DNA from 3 places in the Lacticaseibacillus styriensis genome. Region 3 is predicted to be linked to each of the others. Evidence: predicted binding sites of a transcription regulator. Region 3 holds the regulator's gene; each other region holds the start of a gene.
What was found. The regulator CtsR, encoded in region 3, represses protease genes until heat stress. The targets are predictions, from matches to a motif close to TTGGTCAAAAAAGGTCAAANA.
Positions count from the first base shown of each region.

Region 1: the regulator CtsR is predicted to act here: its motif matches at 1,141-1,161, upstream of LACSTY_RS08650 (ATP-dependent Clp protease ATP-binding subunit).
Region 2: the regulator CtsR is predicted to act here: its motif matches at 1,522-1,542, upstream of clpB (ATP-dependent chaperone ClpB).

Region 1 covers NZ_CP132483.1:1,800,680-1,802,940, reverse strand. The annotation lists gene LACSTY_RS08650 (ATP-dependent Clp protease ATP-binding subunit) at 1-1,092, opposite strand, end outside; gene ykzS (protein YkzS) at 1,312-1,503, shown strand; gene LACSTY_RS08640 (phosphocarrier protein HPr) at 1,646-1,912, shown strand; gene ptsP (phosphoenolpyruvate--protein phosphotransferase) at 1,912-2,261, shown strand, end outside.
Region 2 covers NZ_CP132483.1:1,386,218-1,388,478, reverse strand. The annotation lists gene clpB (ATP-dependent chaperone ClpB) at 1-1,460, opposite strand, end outside; gene LACSTY_RS06700 (LapA family protein) at 1,586-1,912, opposite strand; gene LACSTY_RS06695 (SDR family NAD(P)-dependent oxidoreductase) at 1,926-2,261, opposite strand, start outside.
Region 3 covers NZ_CP132483.1:2,601,021-2,603,281, reverse strand. The annotation lists rRNA gene rrf (5S ribosomal RNA) at 1-20, shown strand, start outside; tRNA gene LACSTY_RS12290 (tRNA-Val) at 29-101, shown strand; tRNA gene LACSTY_RS12285 (tRNA-Lys) at 104-176, shown strand; tRNA gene LACSTY_RS12280 (tRNA-Leu) at 192-274, shown strand; tRNA gene LACSTY_RS12275 (tRNA-Gly) at 344-415, shown strand; tRNA gene LACSTY_RS12270 (tRNA-Leu) at 427-512, shown strand; tRNA gene LACSTY_RS12265 (tRNA-Arg) at 523-596, shown strand; tRNA gene LACSTY_RS12260 (tRNA-Gly) at 650-721, shown strand; tRNA gene LACSTY_RS12255 (tRNA-Pro) at 726-799, shown strand; gene LACSTY_RS12250 (CtsR family transcriptional regulator) at 925-1,392, shown strand; gene LACSTY_RS12245 (ATP-dependent Clp protease ATP-binding subunit) at 1,431-2,261, shown strand, end outside.

The DNA.
Region 1 (2,261 bases), 800 kb from region 3:
TTTTTGATTCTCGGCATCCGCAATCTTGGTTTTAATCGTTTCAGGATCAACGGTCGCAATCGTCAGATTCTTACGGGATCCGGCTTCGTCCAACAGGTCAATGGCCTTGTCGGGCAAAAAGCGATCCTGAATGTAGCGGTTGCTGAGTGTAGCTGCGGCTTCAATCGCGGCTTCCGTGTACTTAACGTGATGGAAGTCTTGATAACGCGGCTGCAAGCCTTTCAGAATTTTAATGGTTTCGTCAACGCTAGGTTCTTCAACCATGACTGGCTGGAGTCGCCGAGCAAGTGCGGAATCTTTTTCAATTTGCCGATACTCGTTGCTGGTGGTTGCGCCAACCAGTTGCAATTCGCCACGAGCGAGGGCAGGTTTCAAAACGTTGCCTGCATCCATACCGCCTTCAGCGTTGCCGGCACCGACAATTTCGTGAATTTCATCAATAAATAGGATAATGTTTTTATTTTGTTTGAGTTCATCGATCAATTGTTGCATCCGCTGCTCGAATTGACCACGAATACCGGTTCCTTGAACGAGGGAAACGACATCAAGGCGAATAACGTGACGATCCTGGAGTTTTGCCGGTACGTCGCCATTGGCAATCTTCAAAGCCAAGCCTTCGACGACAGCGGTTTTACCGACACCGGCTTCACCGATCAGAACCGGGTTATTCTTCGTCCGGCGATTCAGGATTTCGATCACCCGTGAAATTTCCTTGTCGCGGCCGATGACCGGATCAATTTGGCCTTTGCGTGCCTGTTCGGTCAGATCAACACCGAATTGACCCAGTAATCCCTTACCGCCATTGCCATTGCGGCCGTTGTTACCATTGCCGCCGCGTCCTGCCTGAGTAGGCGGGATCTGCGCGTTAGGCTGTTGCGGCCGATCCATTCCCTGATTCATCGCACGGAAGATATCATCTAAGCTCCCGAACCCAAACGGATCAGTAGCATTTGTTGGATTCATATTTCCTCCTGCTTGTTTCTTGAGTAATTGATAACAGTTTTGGCAGAGATTGATCTCCTGCCGCGTTCCGTTAACAACGGTTGAAAGATGAATAGTGGCTGGATTCTTATGACAGTTTTCACATAACATTTTGTCACAACCTTCCTGTCTAATTAGGTGCCACATATAGTCGAAAAAGGTTTGACCTTTCTTGACCTATGGCAATAGTATACACCCTCATGTTGAGAATGCAAGCACTCGACACACAAGAGTGCTAAAAAGTTCCAAATATTTCAGTGATATCAGGCATTAGCGCTTTTTCAATGCCTACTTTTATGCTAACCTTATGGAGTGAGGTGAGGCAAATAGATGACTCAGGATTATGTCGCTTTAATGGATGAGTTAAAGACTGGTCAGCGTGACAAGATCACGGTGACGCCCGAAACATTCATGGCGTTTCGGGCGGCATGGACAAATTATCCCGATCGTGAAGAAATTGTGGGGACGGCAAAACGCGATGGTGTCATCGAATACCATTACCGGTCAGTTGATTCCCGCTAAATAAGCGTCAAATCTCATGTGACGCTTGTGGCAAGCTACAAAAAATGGTAAGGTTTACATGAATTGTTTTAGGTGTTAGTGTGCCTATAAACTATTCGGAAAAACACTAGAAATCTAGTTAATATGAAGGAGCAGATCAGTCATGGAAAAACGTGAATTTAACATTATTGCAGAAACCGGGATCCACGCACGTCCGGCAACCTTGTTGGTACAAGCAGCCAGCAAGTTCAACTCAGACATCAACTTGGAATATAAAGGCAAGAGCGTTAACCTGAAGTCCATTATGGGTGTTATGAGTTTGGGTGTTGGCCAAGGCGCCGATGTTACCATTTCTGCTGAAGGTGCTGACGAAGCAGACGCAATTGCTGCTATTACCGATACTATGAAAAAAGAAGGCTTGGCTGAATAATGGCTGAACATTTGAAGGGAATCGCTGCTAGTGATGGGATCGCCACAGCGAAGGCCTATTTACTGGTTCAACCTGATTTATCATTTGACAAAAAAACGGTTGATGATCCTTCAAAGGAAATCAATCGGCTGAAGCAGGCACTTGATCAAAGTAATGATGAGTTAAAGGTTATCCGTGCAAAGGCCGCTGAATCGCTTGGCGAAGAAGAGGCTCAAGTTTTTGATGCCCATATGATGATTTTGGCTGATCCTGACTTTACCGGTCAGATCGAATCCAAGATCAAGGACGAAAAAGTAAATGCCGAACAAGCTGTGAAGGAAGTTTCCGAATTCTTCATTCAGACCTTTGA
Region 2 (2,261 bases), 1.2 Mb from region 3:
TCATGTTTAGCCTTGTCAATTGCCGACTTTTTCTCGTTAAGCTGCCGGATATCTTTCTTTTCTGCTTCCCACTGCGCCTTTAACTTATTGGTTTTTTCCTTCAAGTTAGCCAATTCGGCATCAGCGTTCTCTAGGCGCTTCTTACTTGCCGGATCACTTTCATTCTTCAACGCCTGCTGTTCGATTTCCAATTGCATCTGTTTGCGTTCAGCAACGTCCAGTTCGGTTGGGCGGGAGTTCATTTCGACATTGATCGTTGCGCACGCTTCATCGACCAAATCGATCGCCTTATCCGGTAAAAACCGGTCCGTAATATACCGGTTCGACAAGGTTGCGGCTGCCACGAGCGCCGAGTCATGAATTCGTACCTTGTGGAAAATTTCAAATCGTTCCTTCAAGCCGCGCAGAATGCTGATCGTGTCTTCGACGCTTGGTTCCTGTACCAGAACCCGCTGAAAACGCCGCTCCAAGGCTTTGTCTTTTTCAATGTTTTCGCGATACTCATCAAGCGTTGTAGCGCCGATCAGATGCAACTCACCACGCGCCAGCATCGGCTTAAGCAAGTTGCCAGCATCCATGGAACCCTCAGCGCGACCGGCACCGACAATGTTATGAATTTCGTCAATAAAAAGAATGATTTGCCCTTCACTCTTTTTGACTTCTTTCAAAACCGACTTTAACCGTTCTTCGAATTCCCCACGGTATTTGGCACCTGCTACCAGACTGCCCATATCCAAGGAAATAATCGTTTTATTTTTTAAATTGTCCGGCACATCGTTTTTAACAATCCGTTGGGCCAAGCCCTCAACGATCGCGGTTTTCCCGACCCCCGGTTCGCCAATCAAAACCGGATTGTTCTTGGTTTTACGACTCAGGATTCGGATCACATCGCGGATTTCCTCATCCCTACCAATGATTGGGTCCATTTTTCCGCTGCGTGCTTCTTTGACCAAGTCAGTGCCGTATTTCTCCAGACTCTTGTAGTTCGCTTCGGCATTTTTGCTGGTCACTTTTTCCCCGCCACGAATCTTGTCGACAACCTGGCGTAGCTTCTTGGCATCAACTTTAGCATCGTTGAGTAAGTACTGGGTAATCGTGTTATAGCGTTGTTGATAAAGCGCAAGCAACAACGCCTCAGTCGAGATGTAAGTGTCACCGAATTCATCTTTAACGGTGTTGGCGTCTGTCAGTAATTGTGCCAGGTTTTGGGACATACTCTGGCCATAAGTACTGGCGCCTTCCACGACTGGCTCAGCTTCAAGCGCCGCATCAATGGCTGCATTCAGTCCTTGAACATTCACGCCGGCTTCACGATAAATCTGCTCAGCCAACTGATTAGGTTGGACTAGACTTTTCATGACATGCGGAATGTCAATTTCTTGATGATGTCGCACTTGGGCAATTTGCTGCGCAGCGCCTAAAGCCTCGGCAACTGCTTGGGTAAAATTATCTGGATTCATCCACGTATCCCTCCATAACCGTTCATTAACTGTTTATTGTTTTCAAATCCACTTTACGATATTGGTCAGTAAAGGTCAAACATTATCGAATAAAAAACGCGAATCGCATCATCCGCGTTTTGTCGTTATTTTTTCGTTGAATCAACCGGCTCTTCCTTAGGTGCCTGAACCGGTTTAGGCGCTGGCTTTTCGGCTTTGTTCGCCTTCGTCAATTCAGTGATGCGCTGCTGCAATTCACGAATCTGTTTTTTGGCATTGGCAACGGCACTGGTTGAAATTAACCAGGTGACCACTGCGCCGATTAACACAGAAACCGCAATGATCACGATCAATGGCCACTCCAACTGAATCCCAAAAAAGTTAACCGAAACGCCTTGACCATTTAGCAACGCAAAAATAATTAAAATTAATGCAAGTACCAATCCGATAATAAATCGCTGTTGACCCTTCATTCAAGCCACCCCTTTATTTTTTGTTCAGCAAACCGCCTGCTAACCAATCGCCGATATGTGGAAATAAAGTATACAGGTCAGCACCCAGATTCATCAACCGAGGTGTATTGATTTCCCGTACCGGATGGTTAAATGTTGCAACAATTCGCCACGCCAGTTTATCAGGATCCAATACCAGCCAAGAAACGCTGGCCAAGTAGTCCAATGCCCCAGCCGATTTGAAGAAGTCGGTTGCAATTGGTCCCGGGTTAACGGTTGTCACATTGACCCCAAATGGCTTCAATTCCAGTCGCAGTCCGTTACTATAACCCACCACTGCAAACTTTGTCGCCGAATAAATAGCTGACTT
Region 3 (2,261 bases):
AGGGTAGGAAGCTGCCACGCTTACATATGGAGGATTAGCTCAGTTGGGAGAGCGTCTGCCTTACAAGCAGAGGGTCACAGGTTCGAGCCCTGTATCCTCCATTGAGCCGTTAGCTCAGTTGGTAGAGCAACTGACTTTTAATCAGTGGGTCGACAGTTCGAGCCTGTCACGGCTCATTTAACCCACCTTTTGCGGGTGTGGCGGAACTGGCAGACGCGCTAGATTTAGGTTCTAGTGGTTTTTGACCGTGGGGGTTCGAGTCCCTTCACCCGCATCGTATCTTGAACGGAATGCTCGGGTCTTTGAAGGCCGCTCCTCGGTCATAATTGAATAGGTTTGATATGCGGAAGTAGTTCAGTGGTAGAACATCACCTTGCCATGGTGGGGGTCGCGGGTTCGAATCCCGTCTTCCGCTTTTCACTTTATGCCGGGGTGGCGGAATTGGCAGACGCACAGGACTTAAAATCCTGCGGTCAGTGATGACCGTACCGGTTCGATCCCGGTCCTCGGCATTTTGTTGAAGCACCCATAGCGCAACTGGATAGAGTGTCTGACTACGAATCAGAAGGTTGTAGGTTCGACTCCTACTGGGTGCATCGTCGATCGCCTATGAAGCTAAGCTGGCGCCGATCAATTTAATATGCGGTATGCGGAAGTAGTTCAGTGGTAGAACATCACCTTGCCATGGTGGGGGTCGCGGGTTCGAATCCCGTCTTCCGCTTTACCGGGAAGTAGCTCAGCTTGGTAGAGCACTACGTTCGGGACGTAGGGGTCGCAAGTTCGAATCTTGTCTTCCCGATTCTTGGATCACGAAAAATCGTGGTCCTTTTTTCGTTTTCAAATGCAGAAATTTGTATAAACTGACCAATGCCAGTATAATGTGTAATAGTCAAGATTGGTCAAAGTCAAAAAGGATTGAACGACATGCAGCGTGAGAATATTTCGGACATTATTGAGGCTTATCTAAAAACGATACTGGCACAGGAGGCTGCGGTTGAAATACGGCGAGCCGAAATTGCACGTCGTTTTAATTGCGTTCCCTCGCAAATCAATTATGTCATTAAAACCCGGTTCACACCGGCTCGCGGCTACATTGTTGAAAGCAAGCGGGGCGGCGGAGGCTACATTCGCATCGTGAAGGTCAAATTGACAGATGATCAAGACCTCATTCAAATCATGCGGCAGCATATCCCCAAACGCTTGCGATTACGCGATGCCCGTGATTTAATTCAGGAATTATTCGATAATGGGCTTATTTCCCAACAATCAGGCAATTTAATGTTGGCGGTCATGAATCATGAGACTTTGGGTATTCTTGATCAAGGGACAGAAGAGCATTTACGGTCGCGCATGTTCCTTGCATTTTTGGATCGTTTGCGGTATGAAAGATAGAACAGTTTATAATTAGTTTTCTAAAAAGGAGCGTGCTTATGGACAACTTATTTACCCCTAGTGCTAAAAATGTTTTGCTTTTAGCCCAGGAACAAGCGAAGTATTTCCATCATCATGCTGTAGGCACTGAACATTTGCTTATGGCGCTGGTTATGGAAAAAGATGGAATCGCTGGTAAGACGCTGCGTCAGTTAGGGGTCACAGAGAATGATGTCCATGACGAGATCGAGCGCTTCACAGGGTATGGAACTGTTGATGCCGCCGGTCAAGCTAGCGATAGTTATTTGCCTTATTCACCAAAGGGTAAGGAAATTCTGGCGTTTGCCGGCGACGAAGCAAAGCGCTTAGGTGCTTTGAAGATCGGCACCGAGCATATTCTGCTGGGGTTGCTTCGTGAAGACGATATTTTAGCCGCGCGGATTCTCCAGAATCTGGGCCTCAGTCTTTCGAAGACACGACAAATGGTGTTTAAGAAAATGGGCATTGCGGACACAGCTGCCAAACGCCGGCCAATGGCGCGTGGTGGTGCTCGCCAAGATAGCCAAGGGACCCCGACACTTGATGGCCTTGCGCGCGATTTAACCCAAATGGCGCGTGAAAACCGGATGGATCCGGTGGTCGGCCGCGAAAAGGAAGTTCGGCGTTTAATTCAGATTCTGGCTCGGCGCACGAAGAACAACCCAGTGTTGATTGGTGAACCAGGTGTCGGGAAAACCGCGATTGCGGAAGGCTTTGCCGAAAAGATTGTCGCGGGCAAAGTTCCGGATGACATGCTGAATAAGCGACTGATGATGCTTGATATGGGCTCACTGGTTGCAGGCACAAAGTATCGTGGTGAATTTGAAGATCGCCTGAAGAAAATCATTGAT